4 regions of the Amylolactobacillus amylotrophicus DSM 20534 genome follow, and region 1 is predicted to be linked to each of the others. Evidence: predicted binding sites of a transcription regulator. Region 1 holds the regulator's gene; each other region holds the start of a gene.
The links. The regulator NrdR, encoded in region 1, represses ribonucleotide reductase genes. The targets are predictions, from matches to a motif close to ACACNATATATNGTGT.
Positions count from the first base shown of each region.

Region 2: a site for NrdR is predicted at 1,734-1,749, ahead of FC62_RS02935 (vitamin B12-dependent ribonucleotide reductase). Genes of this name have one in related genera too.
Region 3: a site for NrdR is predicted at 2,405-2,420, ahead of FC62_RS06660 (deoxynucleoside kinase). Genes of this name have one in related genera too.
Region 4: a site for NrdR is predicted at 3,294-3,309, ahead of nrdH (glutaredoxin-like protein NrdH). Genes of this name have one in related genera too.

Region 1 covers NZ_AZCV01000006.1:18,557-23,762, forward strand. Annotated here, with positions in the region: gene thrS (threonine--tRNA ligase) at 1-18, opposite strand, end outside; gene dnaI (primosomal protein DnaI) at 318-1,235, opposite strand; gene FC62_RS06295 (DnaD domain protein) at 1,246-2,631, opposite strand; gene nrdR (transcriptional regulator NrdR) at 2,644-3,111, opposite strand; gene coaE (dephospho-CoA kinase) at 3,114-3,725, opposite strand; gene mutM (bifunctional DNA-formamidopyrimidine glycosylase/DNA-(apurinic or apyrimidinic site) lyase) at 3,722-4,549, opposite strand; gene polA (DNA polymerase I) at 4,559-5,206, opposite strand, start outside.
Region 2 covers NZ_AZCV01000002.1:19,408-24,613, forward strand. Annotated here, with positions in the region: gene FC62_RS02935 (vitamin B12-dependent ribonucleotide reductase) at 1-1,680, opposite strand, end outside; gene FC62_RS02940 (nucleoside 2-deoxyribosyltransferase) at 1,888-2,367, opposite strand; gene FC62_RS02945 (aminoglycoside 6-adenylyltransferase) at 2,370-3,236, opposite strand; gene FC62_RS02950 (methylated-DNA--[protein]-cysteine S-methyltransferase) at 3,275-3,799, opposite strand; gene FC62_RS02955 (DUF1048 domain-containing protein) at 3,836-4,168, opposite strand; gene FC62_RS02960 (PadR family transcriptional regulator) at 4,168-4,494, opposite strand; gene FC62_RS02965 (rhodanese-like domain-containing protein) at 4,643-4,939, opposite strand; gene FC62_RS02970 (rhodanese-like domain-containing protein) at 5,017-5,206, opposite strand, start outside.
Region 3 covers NZ_AZCV01000007.1:15,372-20,577, reverse strand. Annotated here, with positions in the region: gene FC62_RS06680 (cupin domain-containing protein) at 1-177, opposite strand, end outside; gene yaaA (peroxide stress protein YaaA) at 257-1,003, opposite strand; gene FC62_RS06670 (VOC family protein) at 1,082-1,459, shown strand; gene FC62_RS06665 (HAD family hydrolase) at 1,463-2,068, shown strand; gene FC62_RS06660 (deoxynucleoside kinase) at 2,479-3,123, shown strand; gene FC62_RS06655 (endonuclease/exonuclease/phosphatase family protein) at 3,247-4,326, shown strand; gene FC62_RS06650 (matrixin family metalloprotease) at 4,421-5,101, opposite strand.
Region 4 covers NZ_AZCV01000008.1:34,713-39,918, reverse strand. Annotated here, with positions in the region: gene nrdF (class 1b ribonucleoside-diphosphate reductase subunit beta) at 1-404, opposite strand, end outside; gene nrdE (class 1b ribonucleoside-diphosphate reductase subunit alpha) at 466-2,631, opposite strand; gene nrdI (class Ib ribonucleoside-diphosphate reductase assembly flavoprotein NrdI) at 2,612-2,992, opposite strand; gene nrdH (glutaredoxin-like protein NrdH) at 2,992-3,222, opposite strand; gene FC62_RS07005 (LVIS_2131 family protein) at 3,538-4,170, shown strand; gene FC62_RS07000 (DUF2187 family protein) at 4,232-4,441, opposite strand; gene FC62_RS06995 (guanylate kinase) at 4,522-5,079, shown strand.

The sequences.
Region 1 (5,206 bases):
TGTTAATTCAAAACTCATTACTGCTCCTCCTAAATAAAAAAAGTCCCAGTGCGACATATTCACACTGGGACGAAAATTTTCGTGGTTCCACCCAAATTTAAAATCACACGAAGTGATTCTACTCTTATGGCTGATAATGGTAACCGACCAAACGATTAAATTATGGGTTGTACTTCGAAAGTGGTGTCAAACTCCTTGTAGTGCTTCCAGTTACTGCAGCTACTCCCTGTTAGTGAAGTTTGATATGTCTTTCTTAATGAACTCAATTATACTAATTTAAATTAATTTTTCAAGTTCTTTCTGACCACTTAATCAAATTAACCGCGGTTGCGTCGGTTAGCACCCTCCATGACGACCTCGGTCGCCAGAAACTTAATCCGCTCCATTAAACGAGCGGCCTTCACCGGCTCCGAGCCCGTTTTGGTCTCGGCAAAATGCTCCTCGAGCTCTGGAAAACTGAAGTTTGAACTGAAAACAGTGGGCAACTGATTCTCCATCCGATATTGCAAGATTACGCCCAGCACATCATCCCTTGACCACTGACTCAGGCTCTCTGCCCCAATATCATCAAGCATCAATACGTCAACAGACTTTAGTTTTTGGACCTCATCATTAAGCGAGTTGTCGCCAAAGTGACTCGAAAGACCAGCAATAAAGGTTGGTACATGAATTAACGTCACACTTTTGCCAAAAGTGACCAGCTTATTCGCCATCGCCGCCATCAGGTAAGTCTTACCAACACCAAAATTACCGCTAAAGTAGACGCCCTTCGGATTCTGACCAGCACTTAACTGCGCAACGAATTCGGTTGCTAGTGCCAGTGCACGAATTCTTCCTTCTGTACGTTCAAACTCTGTAATGGCGGCCTCCCTAAGCGTAATCGGCAGGTCAATTAGACGCATCTTGTGGGCCTGGGTAGTCCTCTCTACTGCAGTTCTAGTTTGCTCAGTCGGACCATATTCCACGTCAATCAGGCCGTTATTGACAATTAGTTTTGGGGCGAAGCCGCTCACAGTACTGTCGCTTTCTTGTTGAACCTTATCGCGCTGCGTCACAAATTCATAGACGTTTGCCGCACTTTTGTTTAGGGCATCGGGAGTTAGTTCTGCATGATGTTCCTTGATAAAAGCTTGAACTTCAGGATCCTTGAGCGCTGCTTTAATCATTTCGTCGAAATCATACTTGATTGCGCGTTCATCCAATATCTTCTGTAAAACTTTGCCAATGTTTTGCATATTAGGCTCCTTATTTTCCGTCTATTTTATCAAGTAGCTTATCCAAATACTCATCCGTAATCTTCGGATCTACAGTGGCCTTCTTCTTAGACCAATCAGTGGCAACCTCTTTCTTCTTGCCCTGTCCTTGATAATATCTGTGCTTCGTATTCTGCCCTTGCTGTTGTCTCTTATTCTCACGGTTCTTCACATAGCTTAACGCCTGCACAGCCGTTACCACGCCATTTTGGAACCAGTCATTAGCAATTCGGTCAACCAAGGCCTTAGAGAGTGTAGGTGCCATACCAAGGGTGACGTAAATCAGCATGTTAATTAGATCATCTTTCAAGCCATTTTTCTGTTTCAGCTGGTAGACAATCTGCTTCTCACTTGTGGTGACGTAGCCACCCTTCTCTTTCTTTATTCGGTAGAGGTAGTCAAGTGGCCGATATTTGTTCACACTTGTTAAGACACGTTGATCCGCTTCACTGAGGTTGTTGATCATGGCTGATACCTTGTTCACCAGTGCTTCTTTTGTGGTTGCCCGCCCACTGTGACGCACCGAGGCATGGTCCGTCAGGCTCTCATAGTTCTCAGTTAGGTTAGCTTCGATTCGCTTAATATTCAGCTTATGGTCACCGCTCGTCAATGTTAAAGTCGCTAACTGAACAAACTCCAACTCGGATAGCTGGTAGAAGTTAATCATGTCGCTGATTTGCTTCCTGTATTTATTAACTTCTGCCTCATCGATGTGGTAAGCATTAAACTGATCGATCAAAAACTGCCAATCTATTAACTTTGTAAGCTCATTCTCTCGTGTCTCCGCAATAGCATCTTCCTGCCCTAATTGCTTGTTTTTGGCAAAAGACTCTGCCGCCTCTTGAACAACAGCCGGTGGATTAATTGCGGTCTCATCCGCCATGTGAAAAACTTCGAAGAAGCCAGCCGAGACATCACGGGCATTTTCACTATCGGGAAATGTCTGTGGTGTAAAACTCTGCTGCAGTGACTTAAACAAAGGTTCACCAATCTTCTCCAGCAGTAAGCTAGAGAGTAAAAAGGTACCAAAGAAATCCTTGGCAGCAAGGGGAGCTTTCAGCTCGAAAATCAGCGCTTCACCGAGAATATCATTTTGACTGGTACTCGTCTTTAACAAAGAGACTGCCTCAAGCTTGTGGAACGCATTAAAAAGAGATTTTAAATCGATATCCAGTTGCTCTTGGAGCTGAGCAAGGCGGAGAAATTCCGAGCGAATCGGTACCCGATTAAACTGTTGGCAGAGCGTCAAATAAACACTTGTTGCCACGGCTCCAACAAGTGGTTGATAAAGTTTCATGATCACCTTCTGTTGCTCAGTATCAATTGTTAATTGATTAGCGACGTAGAAGGGTAATTTAGGATTAGTTGAAAAATACATCGAATACCTGACCTAGCTAGACTTCTTATCCTTAGACATCATTTCTTCGAGCGCCTTCATGAAGCCGCTCATATCCTTGAATTGACGGTACACACTGGCGAAGCGGATATACGCGACGTCGTCCAATTCCGCAAGTTCGTCCATGACAATTTCACCAATTTGCTTTGAGGAAATTTCATTTAAACCCTTTTTGCGGATACTGTTCTCTACCCGATCGACCAGATCACTCAGCTCATCACTCGTAATTGGCCGTTTCTCGGCAGCATGAACAAGCCCGTTAAAGATCTTCTCACGGTTAAAGGCTTCACGATTACCATCACTCTTAATTACCAGGAGTGGTGAGAGCTCGATTCTTTCAAAGGTTGTAAATCTGTAACCACAGTTCTCACATTCGCGTCGCCTTCTAATCGCTCTATTCTCGTCACTTGGTCTGCTATCGACAACACGGGATGAGTTTTGATGACAATTTGGACATTCCATAGTTATTCCTCCAACTTCGGGCTAATATTCGCCCGAAAAAAAGCTTCAAATGAGCTGGTAGTTTCTTCTATTGTACCAGTATTGTCAATTAAATAATCGGCCAGTAATTTCTTTTTTGCTAGTGGCATTTGGGCGGCAATCTTCCTCTTGGCTTCTTTTACAGTAATCGCATCGCGGGCCATCAAACGCTCAAGTTGCGTCTTGTTATCCACGTAGACCAGAAGCACATCGTCGAGGTGGGTATCAAATTTACCCTCATATAATAACGGAATATCCACGACGACGACCCTGGCATTCTGTATTGCATACTCCTGCATCTTATTCAGCAGACTGGTCTTAATAGTCGGATGTGAAAGATGATTAAGCTTACTGAGGGCATTTTGATCACTGAAAACTAGCTGAGCGAGCTTCTGCCGGTTGATTGTTTGATCGGCATTTAAGAACTGCGGACCGAACTTAGCTACTATCTTTTGCCAGTTAGCCGCACCGGGCTCCATTAGCGCGTGAGCCACCTCGTCTGCATCAATCACCGGTATATTCTTGTGGCGAAAGAGATCAGAGACCGTACTTTTGCCGCTCGCTATCCCGCCAGTTAAACCTAAATAATACGTCATTTTACAACCTGACAATGGGGACAAAAGACCGTTCCCCTACCGCTAACTTTGATTTTCTCCATAATCGTACCGCAACGTTCACACGGTTCATTTCCGTGCGAATATGCGTGGAGATGATTCTGCATGCTACCGGCATGACCGCTGGCATCGAGGTAGGTAAAGACCGTCGTACCGTGATTCTGAATGGCTAAAGTTATCTCCTCATTAATGGCCGTAAATAACTCGGCGATTTCTGCGTGTTCTAACTTATTGGCCGGAGTCAACGGATGAATCTTGCTCAGCCAAAGAACCTCATCAACATAAATATTACCAAGACCGGTCACTATCCCCTGATCCAATAACACATTCTTGATATTCTTCTTCCTGGTCTTTAGCCCTGCTTCAAAGTAATCAAGCGTGAAAGCAGCAGAATTGGGCTCTGGTCCAAGCTTACTAATTCCGGTAACCACGGCTTCCGTGCCAGTCTCAACCAGTTGGAGCCGCCCAAACTTCCGGACATCTGCATAGCGCAAGTCGGTGCCATCGGTTAACTCATATACCAAGTGTTCATGTTTATCAAGCGGTGTCTTTTGGGGAACAATGTGGTATTTACCCTCCATCCGCAAGTGCGAGACCACCGACTTGTCATTGGTTAATCTAAAGACCAGGTATTTACCAAACCGGTCCACATCAATGAAGGTCTCCCCCCGAAGACTATTAATAAATTCCTGGGCATCCCCCACAACAATTGCTTCATAGGGAATCTTTATATCTTTAATGGTCTTATTCTTAATCTGGGGAATTAGACTCTTCCGTACTGTCTCAACTTCTGGTAACTCAGGCATGATTCATCCTCACTTTACATCATACCAAGTTGGACCGTAGCCATACTCCACCTTTAGTGGCACATCCAACTTCACGGCCGAATCCATCACACTTGGTACTAATTTTTTAATTGTTTCTAGTTCTTCATCTGGCACTTCAAAAATCAATTCATCGTGAACTTGCAAAAGCATGCGCGTCTGTAACTTATTCTCAGCCAATGCTTTATTCATATTAATCATCGCAATCTTGATAATATCGGCTGCCCCACCCTGAATCGGTGAGTTCATCGCTGTTCGTTCTGCGAAAGATCGGAGGTTAAAGTTCTTCGAATGAATGTCTGGGAGATAACGTCTTCTGTGCATGATCGTCTCGACGAACCCATTTTCACGCGCACTTTTGACAGATTGTTGCATAAACTCGTGTACCTGCGGATAAGTAGCGAAATAACCTTCGATAAATTGCTTAGCCTGGCTTCTGGCAATGCCAATATTCTTAGCTAGGCCGAAGTCCGAGATGCCATAGACAATCCCGAAGTTAACGGCTTTGGCCTGGCGACGCATCAGACTGGTCACCTCATGAGGACTACTCAAGTTGAAAATGCGTATGGCCGTGTTTGCGTGAATATCAATTCCATCCATAAATGCCTGTTGCATCGTCTGATCACCGGAAACATGCGC
Region 2 (5,206 bases), on a different contig from region 1:
TGCGATAATTTCAAACAGATGATCGATCAATTGGTTACCCTCAACTGAACCATACCGTTTCTCACAGTAAATCAACAGGTCTGCGAGACCCATGATGCCCATGCCAATCCGTCGTTCTCCCTTAGCTTGCCGCTCGTTTTTGTCGAAAAAGTATGGCGTAGCATCAATAACGAGATCCTGGAATTGCACGGCGTGACGCACAACCCGTTTCAGCTTCTCTTCATCCACAGTCTTAGTTTCTTTATTCACGAAATTAGCTAGGTTCAAGGAAGCCAGGTTGCAGACTGCATATGGGGTCAGTGGCTGCTCACCACAAGGGTTGGTAGCTACAACCTTTTGACCGTAAGCAGTTGCATTCGTCATCTCGTTTGCGTTATCGATGAAGAAAATTCCGGGTTCAGCAGAGTAGGTTGCACAAAAAGTAATCAAATCCCAAAGTTCACGAGCTTTAATTGTTCTGTAGGTTTTGACGGCGTGACCCATTTTTTCCCATTCACGCACATCACCGACATCCTGCCACTGCTCGTCATAGATGGCCATCTCCGCTTCATCGTAGTTATCGACGTCTGGAAATCTTAGTTCATAGTTGCCATCAGTTTTAACAGCCTCCATGAATTCCTTCGTTAAACAAACCGAAATATTTGCTCCGGTCAAGAAGTCAGCATTTTGAACGGAATAGCTACCACCTAGACGGAGCTTCTCCTCAATCTCGTGTTTGAACTGACTCTCTTCAGTATGCTCAATTGCCTCTTGGTAGAAGGCTTGCTCATCAGAAGAGAGTGGCTTGAAGTCTAGCTTTTCACTCGCTAGTCGCCGGACCAACTTGCTCTTACTGTTGTTAATCAAGTACTGCAATACTGACGGATTTTGGATTTTGGCTAAAATAAATTCGAAGATGTCTGGGTGCCAGTCGGCCAACATGATCATCTGGGCCCCACGACGAGATCCGCCCTGTTCAACCAAGTGAGTTAAGTTGGCCAGGTCATTCAGCCAGGAAATAGCCCCGGAGGATTTACCATTGACACCATGGACCACTGCAGCCTTTGGCCGCAACGTTGAACCATTCGTCCCGACACCGCCACCGCGACTCATGATTTCCATTACTTCCTGTCTGTGCTTGGCTAGCCCACCACGTGAGTCCTGGATGAACGGCATCACGTAGCAATTAAAGTAGGTCACCTCAGAGTTTGTCCCCGCCCCGTAGATAACTCGACCGGCAGGAATAAAGTTCTGGTGCACGAGTTCATGGTAGAAATCTTTTTCGAGCTGGGCTTCATCACTAGCTGCTGCACTGTGAGCAATTCCTGTGGCTACCCGCTTAGCAACTTGTTCGTAGAATAACTCTAGTGGTTTCTCAATCTCCGTTTTACGACGGGTCACAATGCCATCAGCCTCATCTAGTACGCCACGGAATTCTTCCTCGACCAATATCTGGACGATCTCACCATTAATCTCGGTCACGTTACCAATACCACGCGTGGGGTAATTGGGATCATCCTTCACGGTAAGCACGACCAGATCACCTACAGCTAACGTGCTGTTACTAGGATCTTTATAGGTATACCTGTCGAGCATAATTAGGCGCGCAATGCCGGTAAAAGTCATGTGCATATCTGGCGTAATTAGCGTAATTTCAGGAAAATTTTGTGTAATAATCGTATTGAGGTTCGTATAGTCCATAACTCTTGCTCCTTGGTTAATCTACTATATTTTGTGGTGCATAATTCAATTCTATACTATATAAGGTGTAATTCAAGACTTTAAAAAATAATTTTTCTGTGCTATGGCACACACGAAGGCAACTATTTAATAACCAAATTCTGCCAAAGCACTTAAAAAAACCTGTTAGATTTTGTTAATCTAACAGGTTTTGACCGTCCGGAAAATTTATTTAAGATAATCCCGTAAGCCAGAGACTAAATCCTTGCTGCTACTGTATACTTGACCGTTTTGTTTGATTAAGCCAATCACAAAGAGGTTGATGTATGCAAACTGACTCTCTGCTACCTCCTGTAACGCCTCTAGCTTAGCCTGATTCGTTGCCCCCTGTTGCCGTGAGTCCGTGTAGAGACCGACCACCGGGATGTTTTTGCCGAAAGCTAGCCCAATCTCAGCCGCCACACCGGCATCAAGCCCTACTCCGTCCAGAACCGCTACCACCAAATCACTGGCTACTAACTCGTTCGTATCACCTTTTGCGATAGCGATGCTGTCTGCATAAGCGTTCTTGTCATTGATACTGGCGTTCTCCTGGGGTAAGTAGACCTCTACATTAGGATATTCATTTCTAATCTGTTCGACCATATAGGCGTTATAACGGGCTTCTTGCTCAGAAAAAAGACCGTTTGCAAAATAAATTTTCGTCACAATTAATTCTCCAATATCTTCTTTAGTTTAGTATTAGTATATTCCATCACGCGCTCACCAGAAGTAGGATCATAGTCCAAACCGATTTGTTGTGCATTCTGGATTGCCAGGGCCTGGTACTGTTCCTGGATCTCTACCATATTCTGCGCCACCGTCTCTAGACTCGACATGTTGCTAAAGCGCCGCAACTCATCCTGCTCGGCTACAGTCAGGTACGAAAAGAGATCGCCCACGTTCTTGCCGAGGTTAACCTGGAAATCGTGCTCGAAGGCTACTCGCCATTCGACCTGCATGAGGTACTCACCCAGAATTCCGTCGAAGTAATGGTCTACGGCGTAAAAAAATTGATTGCGCAATATTCCCTTAACGACGTACGGACCAATCCACCAGAATTCATTGGTTCGCCGGAAGAAGAAGCCCTGGGACGGTTTCTTGCGGAAGTAGCGCCGATCATCTTGGACCAACTCTAATCCGGCTAATATGTGTGCGGGATCAAACAGCACCTGTGCAATTGGATCAGCTTTAGCCCAGGCACCAATCTCAGATTCTGGTACCAGACCCAAATCCAGTCGATTGCCATCAGTGAACAGCATTAAGAAGTTAAATCTCTTCGTATAATCGATTGGTCTTGGGGTAAGATCCATCGGGGTCTGCATTACAATTCGTTCCCCAAATTCATCAAGCCAACCACGCTCATCAATTAAATGTTGCATCTGATCATCTGGCACCACATAAATGATGTCGAAATCGGTAAATTCATCACTTCTTGCCTTATAGACCCGTGAGCCATTGGCAGCAATCGCCCGCACAACACCAAGCTTCTCCGCCACAGCAAAGATCAGTTGTCTCATCTCAGCCTTAGTTCGCATTTTCACACAACCCTTCCACAATTATTGTTTAGTTAAAATTACCTCTTTGGATACTTTAAATTAGCAACAGCTACTCCCTCATGCTCTAACAGTTTAACTTTCCTGTCTAGCCCACCACTATAGCCGGTAAGTTGCCTATTTTGGCCCAGCACCCGGTGACAGGGAACTAGGATGACAAGTGGATTTCTTCCTATTGCTCCACCTACCGCCTGTGAGCTCATCGACTTTTGACCCAGGCGTTTGGCGCATTTGACCGCGATATCCCGATAAGTGGTTGTTTGTCCATAAGGAATCTGACTGATCTCGGACCACACAACTTTGGCAAACTCGCTGCCTGTTGTCCTAGTCCTCAGAACAGAAACATCCGGTTCTAAGCCAGCGAAATAATCTGTTAGCCAGTCCTTAGTTCGGGATAATAGTTCGTTATTAGCATCTAAGTGCGCAGTTTGTTCAATCTTACTCAAAAGTTCTTTCGTCAGGAAATCAATCCCGGTCAGATTCTCACCGTCACTGCGGAGTAACAGTGTGCCAAGCGGTGAGTCAGTTAGGCTGTATAAGTCCATCGTTAGTACCCCGTTTCTTAAGCGGTATTATTTACCCTATTCAAGCTCTTTAATGGTTCTTCTCAACTTATTCTGTTGCTTGACAATCCACATCTGTTCGGGGTAATTATTCACTAATTCGGTCGCAAATTCAACCGAATCTTCGCCAACGACATCCTTCAGTGGCACATTGTCCGCTGCAGCTTGTTCGAAAATTCCTAAACCATCATAGATTACCGTCATAATACCATCACCTGCTGCGAAATTGTAAATATAGCGCTCAATAGCTGCATAAGCCACCGCGTAATCATGGGGTAACTTGGCCAATCTCGCCTTGTATTCACTATATTCCTTCTTATCTCCGACCAACTTCTTTAAAATATTCTCCATTAATGTGTCTCCCTCAGTTGTGTCAATTTAGTACCAATAAAATCCCACTTCACCCAGAAATCATCTAAATATGCCTTTCCAGCCTCATTCAATGAGTAGAATTTACGCATTGGTCCCTGATCCGACTTTTTCTTCTCAATGGTCACGAGTCCCTTTTTCTCTAACCTAAGTAGAACAGTGTATACTGTTCCCTCCACCAGGTTATCAAAGCCGAGGCTTACCAGATAACTGGTAATTTCGTAGCCATAGGTTGCCTTCTTATTCTTGATTGTCTGTAATAGAACACCTTCTAGTATGCCCTTTAGAATCTCGGTCATTCCTTCCAATTAGTACACCACCCGTCAGATATTTAACTATATTGTGCTGTTAAGTACCACTATATAGTATCGTGAAGTAGATAAGTTGTCAATTATGTGCCCCCACTTGAGCGCAAAAAAAAGACCCGTAGGTCTTTGCTGATTAATTCATGTTTAATTATGCAACTTCATTTGCAATCTGGTTCATGCCACCTAAAACGTTAATCACATTAAAGTGTAGTTGTGCCAGAAATTCCGTTGCGGTAAAGGACCGACTACCAGAACGACAAATAACGTAGTACAACTCGTTTTGGTCTAATTCATCAACGCGAGCACCCATTTCACTCACAGGAAAGTTAATGGCGTTTGGAATATGGTGTTGTTGATACTCGTCTTCCTCGCGGACATCAAGGACGTTGACCGAGCCTTGCTGCAATAAAAGTAAAAATTCTGCACTAGAAATTGACTCAACCACAAAGATTTCCCCCCAACAGTTATCTCTAACCATTATTAAACAGGGATTTGCAGTGCTTGTCAATTATCTTTTGTGAATTATTGCTCTAACTGACCTGGCCAAGCCTTAATACCGCCAACTAGTTCAACCACGTCAAACTCTTGACTAGCTAAGAACGCCGTCACCACTTGTGAACGATGGTCAGTGTGTGCGACAAAATAATATGTTTGCTCTGAATCTATTCTCCCCAAGTACGTGACAATATCACGAATTGGAATGTTAATTGAG
Region 3 (5,206 bases), on a different contig from region 1:
GTGCCAATTATTCCTAGTCCCCGGCTCAAAAGTCACGTTGCCTACGCCGACATTAACGTTCGGGTCAGCCACCAATGTCTTCAGGTAACTTTGACCTACAAAAAATTGTGCATATGCGTTATTTTCCTCCCCAATTGGGAAGATGCCATTGGTTACTGCAGCTTTATTATCTGTCATTTCGTTCGTCTCCTTTAACCAAATATCAATAAACATGATACTCGCTCAAGTGGACTTGAGGTAAAATTAAAAATTTCATTTATTTATCTCGGACAAAAACGATTTTGGTGGGCGTGGACAAATCTGCCCGATATTCGTACTCGGGATGCCAGAAGTTGCGCACATCCTGGATATCCGTGACATGCTGCTCCGCAAGATAACGCACCATCATCCCTCGTGCCATCTTAGCGTGTGTCGCCTTAACCTGCAGTCGACCAGAGACACTAGTGTAGAACAGAACGTCGATCAGGCGATCAGTGGGCTTCAGAAAGGGCCTAATTGCCTTAGTATATTCAAGTGAGGCTAGATTTAACACGGGCTCTCGGTCGAATTCAAGCGCCTGGTATATTTTAGAACCCCAAAAGTCATACAGATTCCGACTTCCGGCAACTGCCAGTTTAGAATCAAGTGATAGTCGATAAGAAACGACGCCATCGAATGGCCGCAATACGCCATAGAAGCCCGATAAGATGCGCAAGTTCTGGTCGACGTACTCGAGTGCATCCTTGGTGAATAAATCCGGTGCCATATACTGATACTGGATACCGACGTAGCTAGTAAGCGCCGGCGTGACGTGTTCTGTCAGTTTCATCTCCTGTAGCCAGGCGAAGTTCGGGCGGGCAAGGCGGTCGCTGCAGTGCCACATTTCTTTTGCCGCGGCATAATCGAGTGCCTTCATCGCAGCCAAAATCTCCTGGGCTTCGGCGAGAAATTGCGGTTGCCGTCTCGCTCGAAAGCTCTCGCTTTGGTTCGTCATTTTCTTGGCTGGTGCAACAATAATTTTCATGGTCAAACAATCCTTTTACTGATTTAATGGAAGTTGATAACGATTACAAAATAATTAGCTGTAGATGGAGTGAAACAAATGAAATTAGAACATATCGCAATTTGGGTCAATGATTTGGAGACAATGAAACAATTTTATGAGCACTATTTCAATACACTAGCGAGTGCCCGCTACGAGAACGTAAAGACCGGCTTCTCGTCGTATTTCCTCAAATTTGCGACGGGCGGTCGCATAGAACTCTCACACAAGGACAACATCAATAAACGGGCCCCAGATGTCCTAGGCTACGCACACATCGCTATCTCACTGGGTGAGAAGCAGCGAGTCGATACGCTTGCTGCACAATTTGTAAACGACGGCTTTAACCTACTTAGTGGTCCACGAACGACGGGCGACGGGTATTACGAGGCTGTGATTGAGGACCCAGAGGGCAACCTAATAGAATTGACGGTGTAACTGATGATTAGAGCAATTGCGACAGACATGGACGGGACATTTCTAAATTCCGCCAAGAATTATGACCGGGAACAATTCGACAGGGTCTACGCCAAAATGTGCCAACAGGACATTAAATTCATTGTCGCCAGCGGGAATCAATATGAACAACTCAAAGCTTTTTTCCCCGGCAAGGCGGACGAGATTGCCTTTGTGTCGGATAACGGTTCCCAAATATTCGAACACGACCAACTGGTCAACGCCACAACAATTCCCAGACCAGTTGTCACGCATATTTTAGCAGACGTCTTTAAATTGGAGAGTCTTAAACACGTGACGCTTAGTGGCTTGCGGTCAGCCTACATCCTCGAAAGTGCAACACCAGCTGGTCGACAAAATGCACGCCAATATTACTACACGCTGAAGGAAGTCTCTGACTTTCCAACCGTCGACGACGATATCAGCAAAATCAATCTGTTGGTGGATGATGCCGTTAAGGATTCGGTTACTGCGACCATCAACGAGCGTTTTCCCACCGCTGCTAGCATGTACTGTGGCCGGTCGGTTAGACCAGTTAAATCCTGCTCGTTCAAACGCTCAATATACTCTTCCGTATTCTTATTTAAGTAATTAGCAGGATCAACGACGTAGCCGTTGTCTGCGTTAACCGACTGAATATTTGTTATCAAAGCTAGGACCAACAACAGTCCGAACACTAGCCCAACAAACCACGTGTGCTTGTTCAGCGCAAAATTTTTCTTATTCACAATAATTTACCCCATTATTCTATTCAATAATAACACAAGCACTTTTTTGACCAAAAAAACGCTCACGGGGCATTAGCGTTTAAGCATAGTTAGCTGGCCTTAATCAGCTAACTCAATTTAGAGGAGATAAATCGAATCTATTCTGAATTTCTTGGAGGAGAATTCATGAAAAAGATAAAAGTTTAAAATATATTGCTTGCCACCACATGTAGCGTTATTATATTAGGAGTTGACCATATTTTGTATAAGAACACTTTAGATAGAAGGAATGTGATGACCGTCATAGCTTTAAGTGGCCCAATCGGTGCCGGCAAATCAACCCTAACCAAAATACTTGCTGCAGATTTAGGCAGTCAGGCCTTTTACGAAAGTGTCGAAGACAATCCGGTGCTGCCCCTGTTCTACGCAGATCCGGCCAAATACGCCTTTCTATTACAGATTTATTTCCTAAACACACGCTTTCGGAACATCAAAGACGCGCTAGTTGCCGACAATAACGTGCTCGACCGGTCCATCTATGAGGATGAACTATTCTTTCAGATGAACGCGGACATGGGTCGGGCAAACCAGACCGAGGTAGACATCTACCGCGACCTACTGCACAACATGATGGAGGAATTGAAAACATTGCCGAAGAAGGCGCCTGATTTATTGGTCCACATCGACGTCTCCTACGACACGATGCTTAAGCGGATTACAAAGCGCGGACGCAGTTTCGAACAACTCAGTTATGATCCCACTCTCGAGACGTACTACAAGACCCTACTCGAATACTATGGTCCTTGGTATGAGAACTACAATTATTCACCTAAGATTCGAATTGATGGTGACAAGTATGATTTCGTCGAAAGCAAAGAGGATCAAACGGCGGTCATCACTCAGATCGAGGATAAATTGCACGAACTCGGACAACTATGAGTGAATGATGTAAGCATTAATTTAACGGCGGCAAGCACACATGAGGTGGTGCCGTTTTTTATTAACCGAGTATGTTATCAATTGTTAAAAACGCGCAGTACTTTTCTTGGAGGAAAAATAATTATGAAACTAAAATGGCTCTGGCAGACACTTGCTGCCATCGTTTTCATTATCCTGGTTGCGGCAGGTTCGTACCTGGCCTACGCCTACATCACGTATTACCGCTTACCTGACAATGAAAGCCTAGGGGTTAAACATAATCGGGAGAATACTGTCCAAGTTGGGCGCACCTATCACGCACAGTCGTGGAACGTTGGCTACGGCTCTTATCCACCGAGCTACTCATTCTTCATGGATGGTGGTAAGTATGCAAAGGCCTACGACAAGGCAACTGTAACCAGGCTAACCAGAGGGATTGTGAAGACCTCAAAGTCTGCAAAGGCAGACTTCTACTTCTACCAGGAGGTCGACCAAGACGGTGATCGCTCACGTCACGTCGATCAGGTTAAGCGCATCACCAACGCTTTTGCGCACACACACAGTGGTGTTTACGGACAGAACTACGATTCACCCTACCTCTTCTACCCTTTCAATGACCCCATTGGCAAGGCCAAGTCAGGTCTCATCACGTTAGCAGCTACCAGAATTGGCAAAGCTACACGCTACTCTCTACCAATCGAGACCAACTTCAATAAGTTCATCGATCTCGACCGCGCCTTTACGGTGTCTAAGCTCCCAACCGATAATGGCAAGCAGTTCGAGCTCGTCAACATTCATCTCTCGGCCTTTACGAAGGACCACAGCATTCAAGAGGCCCAGTTTGCGAAGCTCTTCAAGTACATCAACCAGGCCTATCGGGCCGGTAACTACGTGGTTGTCGCCGGAGACTACAACCACCGTTTGCTCCAAAACGCACCAGAAATCTTCCACACGACAAGTAAGGTCCAAACCTGGACCCATCTCTTCCCATTTAACAAGTTACCTGCAGGATTCTATGTACCAAGAATGGAGCTAGCTGCAGCCAAAACACCGTCTGTCCGAGCACTGGATCAGCCGTATCAAAAAGGCGAGTCATTCGTGACCCTAGTCGACGGCTTCATCCTTTCACCAAACGTTGAGGCGCAAGAAATCCATGTTGTTGATGCCGGGTTCGTCAACTCAGACCATAATCCCGTACGCTTAACCTTTAAACTGAAAAAATAGAGTAGCAACATAAACTTGCATGATATGGCAGACTAAAAGAACGTGGCGATTGGCCACGTTCTTTTTGCTTATCCTGATCAATAAAATATTCTGATTAGTTGGCGTAAATTGTCTGCAACGCCCGAATATCGACATCCTGCAGGCCAGTCTTACCCTGATCAATCGGGTACATCACCGAATTGCGATTGGTCGAGTGCGCCAGACCGAGGACATGGCCTAGTTCGTGAATCGCCACGGACAACCTAACGGCGTTTGTTCCCGCAAGATTGAGTCGCGCACTACCCCGGTTCACGACGTAAGACGTCCAACCCGTATATTTAATAATGTTTGGTCCGCCACGCCCCAGCTCGCTGAGACCGTTTTGGTTAGCAGCCTCCTCATTGGTATAAATACCAAAGGTAATCTTGTTTTCGGTATCCGCTGGGGTACCTGACTTAAGCTCTACCAAACCTGTCTCATTGTAGATTACCACCGCTTCTTCGAAAACATTGCGGACGCTCGCTGGCGCATTATCCTCGAAGACATAATAATAGACATTACTCAACTTGGTCTCGGCCACAATCGACTCGACGGGCGTCACCGCATCATCTTCAGTTGTGCCAACTGGTGCCGTATTAGTCGAATCAGCTGTCTGGTCTTTTTGGCTAGTCACCTGGGCAATTTTTTGTTCCACTAAGGGCCAGAAATTGACGCGGAGATAATCATAATTTCTGTAGACAAACAAGCCACCAATGACTAACAGCGTGAGCCAGAACATTCTCATAAATCGGCGCATCTGCTCACTCCTTTTTTAAATGATCAACTAAACATGCTTATATTACTCAGTTTACACTCAGTTGACCAGTAATCCGTCCAGCCAGGAGCCAAATTTAAGAAAAAG
Region 4 (5,206 bases), on a different contig from region 1:
GCTTTGGTCTGTAAGTATTCGTTATGGTCAGTCCAATCGAAGATTTCCTCGATTTCCGAGTCCGTATTTAACGTACTGAAGATTGAGGAATAACTTTTAGCATGGACCGATTCCATGAATTGAATATTATTAAAACACGCAATTTCGTGCTGTGTCCGTGCGTCCTTTCGCAGTTGGTCATTACCGTCCTGTGATTGAAGGGTGTCAAGGAGTGTCAAGCCACCGAAAACGTGGCCGACCAAGTTCTTCTCCTCTGGCGTTAAGGTGCGCCAATCGTCAAGGTCATTCGACAAGGGAATACGCGTGTCTAACCAGAATTGCTCGGTTAGCTTCTCCCAGGTCGCTTTATCAACTTGATCCTCAATCGCATTCCAGTTGATTGATTTATAGTAGGTTTCAACCATTTTATTCGTCTCCATTTGCTTTATTGATGTGCCTAAGTTAAACGCAAGGTGTCACAACTTGTTAAATGCTGCAGCTCTCACATTCATTTGAGCCAATTTCTTCTGAATCATCTGTAAAAGTCCGCACATAGTAAATTGACTTAATACCCTTATAATAAGCGTAATTACGCAAAATTGATAGGTCTCTTGTCGTCTGTTCTTCCTCTTCCTTCCACTCGTATAAACCAGCAGGGATACTTGATCGAATGAAATAAGTCATGCTCATTCCTTGATCAATATGCTGCTGTGCTGCCGCGTAGGTATCCACTACCAGGCGCATATCAGTATCGTATGCAGACTTATAAAATGAAATTGTATCATTGCTGAGTCCTGGTGCTGGGAAGTATAGTTTACCGTTCTTCTTTTCAGTTCTTTCTTCAATCAAACGGGTGATTGGGTGCAAGCTTGCTGAAGTATCGTTGATGTATGAAATTGAACCTGTTGGCGCAACCGCTAAACGGTATGCGTTGTATAGCCCTGTGGTTTGGATTTTATTCTTTAATTCTACCCAATCTGCCTGAGTTGGCACAAAGATATCCTTAAAGAGTTCCTTGACACGCGCTCTAGTTGGGACAAAGCTGTTATTCAGATATTGGTCGAAGTATTCACCTGTTGCATAAGTTGATTTGGCAAAATTAGCGAACGTTTCATTGCGCTCCGTAGCAATGTGGTTACTCTCGACGAGTGACCAGTAGTTTAAAAGCATGAAGTAAACACTGGTAAACTCAATTGCATCCTTTGAGCCATAATCGATCTGGTGGGTTGCGAGAAACGTGTGGAGTCCCATTGCACCTAGTCCAATTGAGTGGCTGAGCTCGTTACCACGGGCGATTGATGGAACGGCGGTAATGTTTGATGTGTCTGAGACAAATGTTAGTGCGTCTACCATTGCACGGACAGAAACACCAAAGTCTGGGCTTTTCATCAAGTTACCAATGTTAGTTGAACCGAGATTGCAACTAACATCCGTACCCATCTGGGTATAGTTCTGTGCGTCATCCAGGCTTGATGGGACTTGAACCTGTTGAATTTCTGAACAAAGATTACTCATGATAATCTTACCGTCGATTGGGTTAACACGATTAACGGTGTCGATGTTTAAAATATAAGGGTAACCTGATTCCTGCTGCAGCTTGGAAATTTCATTTTCTAGCTCGCGCGCCTTAATTGGGTATTTTTTGATTTCGGGGTTCTGCACCATGTTGTCATATTCAGCTGTAATATCTACGTATGAGAATGGTGTGCCGTAGATGCGCTCAACGTCGTAAGGGGAGAAGAGGTACATCGTATCGTTATTCCGAACTAACTCGTAGTATTTATCAGGCACGACAACGCCAAGAGATAACGTCTTTACGCGGATCTTCTCATCGGCATTTTCCTTCTTTGCAGATAGGAAGTTGATGATGTCTGGGTGGAAAACATTGAGGTAAACAGCCCCGGCACCTTGCCTTTGGCCCAATTGATTTGAGTAGGAGAAGGAGTCTTCCAGCAGCTTCATCACTGGTAAGACGCCGCTTGACGCACCCACAATTCCCTTAATTGGTGCTCCAGCTTCACGCAGGTTCGAGAGTGTAATGCCGACACCACCGCCAATTCGTGACAGTTGCAGCGCCGAGTTGATGCCACGACCGATTGAGTTCATGTCATCGGTAATTTGAATGAGGAAACAGGACACAAATTCGCCCCGCCGTTTCTTGCCCGCATTCAAAAAACTCGGTGTCGCCGGCTGGTATCTTTGGTTGATCATTTCATCGGCTAACTGAGTTGCCAGCTGCTCGTTCCCATTAGCATAATAAAGGGCATTGAAAAATACCCGGTCTTCGAAAGTCTCTAGATATTCGGACTTGTCGTCACTCTTCAGGGCGTACTGGTTGAAAAACTTGTAGGCCGCCATAAATGATTTGAAGTGGAAATTGAAGTCCCGCAGGCGTTTGTACAGTTGTTCCAGGAACTCTGATGTGTATTTCTGCAGAAACTCTGCTTCGATATAGTTGTTGTCGACCAAATAAGTTAGGCGTTCCTGCAGGTTGGCGAATTGTTTGAGGTTTGGCTCGACGTTCTCTTTGAAAAAGGCTGCCAGTGCCTCGCGGTCTTTCTCCAATGGGATTTTCCCATCAATAGGTCGGTTTAATTCGTTGTTTAATTTAAAATATGTTACATCTTGAATGTTAAGCTTCTGTAGACTCATAGTTCGCCACTATCTCCTTTACGCGCGCCACATCAGTCGGCGTGCCATTGAATTCGAAATCATAAAGAATTGGTGCTTTTAAGCTGTTGGCAATGTCTTTTGCCGTGTGGATGTATAACTGATTGAAGTTTCTATTACCCGTGCCAATCACGCCAACGAGGTTCTCCTTGTTCGAACCGAAATTGAGGAAGTCGATGACGGAGTCCATCATGTTGTCGTCGTATGCGGGGACAATTAAAATAAAAGGCTGGTCCATGTCGTGATATGGATCAGCATCGTCTATCTCGTAAGCATCAAGTTCAGTCTTCTTGATGAACCGTCTGGTTTGCCCAGTAACCGTGTAGTACGCAATTTCAACCATTATTTTACAAGACCCTTAAGCTGTTCTGGTCTGAAACCGACAATTGGGTTTTCATCTTTAGGGAAAACAACAGGAACACTCTTGAAGCCGAGGCTCTTTAAATACGTAATTGCGTCTGGGTCAGAGTTGATATTCTTCTCTTCGTAGTTGATATGGTGTTCTTTTAAGAAGCGTTTAGTCATTTTGCACTGAACACAATCATTCTTAGTATATACAGTAATATTACCCATAATGTCCTCCACTCACAATTTTAAAAAGTCAATCCTTTTTGTGAGATTTTTTGTATTTTTTTGGCATCCAGACACAAGATGTTGTATGGAATTGAATGTCTGAATACTAGTTAATGTGATTGTCTGATTTTTTGCCTTGATTGTCAATAGTAAATCCTTGGATTTGTTATTTTATTAATTGGTTTATCTAAATATAGTACGTGGAATAGGATATTTGCTCAACTGCATAAAATTTTGGTCTATTTTTGATTTCTTTTTGGTGACCTTGCATCTTTTTTCCCTTATACTCATAATTGAAGTAATTGGAGGGATTCTATGAAATCTGCTTATAACTATATCGGTGTTTTTGCCTGGATAATTGTTTTTCTGTTGCTCGTATTTATTATCCAGAATATTCGTAAACGTCATATCAAGATGATTGTCATGGACCATGTGCGTTTCTCTGTCAAAAATCTGGTACTTGATGTCCTGGAAATTGTGGTTTGGGGCGGACTCCTGGTTTCGATGAGTATCGTAACATTCTTTGATAATCCATCATTAAATGACCATGCGCGCATCACGGATAGTGTTAAGTTCCGCCCGTTAATTATGACGGTTGACCAAGATAAATCCTTCTATGTTAAGGTGAACACCGTACAAAGCAGGGACTCAAAGGTCGAATATACTCTCCTTAGCGACGGCAACAAAATCACGATTAACGGAGCAAACTCCTCTATCTCAGACGGCGCGAGCCCATTATCGCCGGCCGCAAGTGCCTATCCGTTTGACGAAAAGGTATTGGTTAAGATGGATCAAAATTACCAAAAGGCCTATCTGGCAACCTATGTTGCCAGGTATAAAAAAAATTGGCGTAACGGCTTAGGACTAAGTGCTGGCAGGGTAGCAACTGAATATTATCTGATTCGGATACCTGATCAGACGTTTGTGAAAGATCAACAGACCAAATAAATAAAGGCTTACTCATCTGAATGAGCAAGCCTTTATTCATGTTTTGTAGTGAAGTTGAGTGCTACTTTGCTTTCTTAATCGAGCTCAGGTTGACCACGATTTTATTATTTAATTCGGAAACTGCTGTGTTATCTTCGGCTTCATTTGAGACGATTTCCAGTAATACCGAATTTTCATAGATTTTTTCAACTTTACCAGTGAATGGCTTCTTAATATCTTCTTTAACAGTTGCACTTACGGTTTGACCAACTTCGAGTTCTTCTTTTTTCATGAAACAACCGCCCTCTTTAATTTTTTGCAATAGGAAAATAGTATTATATCTTGCACCATTTTTCAAGTAGGAGAATCAATATGAAGAAATTAATTATTATTGCCGGCCCAAGTGGTGTTGGGAAAACCACCATTAGTCGGTATCTCACCCAAAAATACAACATACCACGGGTAATCACTCATACCACGCGACCACTGCGTTCTGGGGAACAGGACGGCGTTGATTATTATTTCGAGAGTGCCGACAGCTTTCGCCAACTGCACTTCTTTGAACACGTTAAATACGGTAGCTATCAATATGGTTCTTCAAGGGAATCATTGCAGAAATCCTTTGAAAAGAGCGATATCGTCTCACTAATAGTTGAAACGGCAGGCGTTCACACCTACCTGCAGGAGCTACCAGCGCAGGCTGTGTTCGTCTATTTGACTGTCTCAGAACCTGCCGAGTTAGCGCAACGGCTTGAGGAGCGGGGCGACACGAAAAGTCAGATTGAGAAGAGGCTGCACAGTCCGGAATTCAAGCGTGATTTAGCACTTGACGATGATCTTTTACAGCGGGCGCACATCATCAAGAACGACAGTTTAGATGCTGCTAAAGCAGCGATTGATCAACTGATTGAGTCGCTAACTAATGTTTAAATAATCAAAAAAACACTTAAGAAAGAAATAAAGTGTAACCAAAGGGCTTTTATTCTGTAACAGTCTCGAAATATCACGAGGTTACAATAATCTTCGTTAGTAAGAAAAGGTCTAGACACCTGGACGT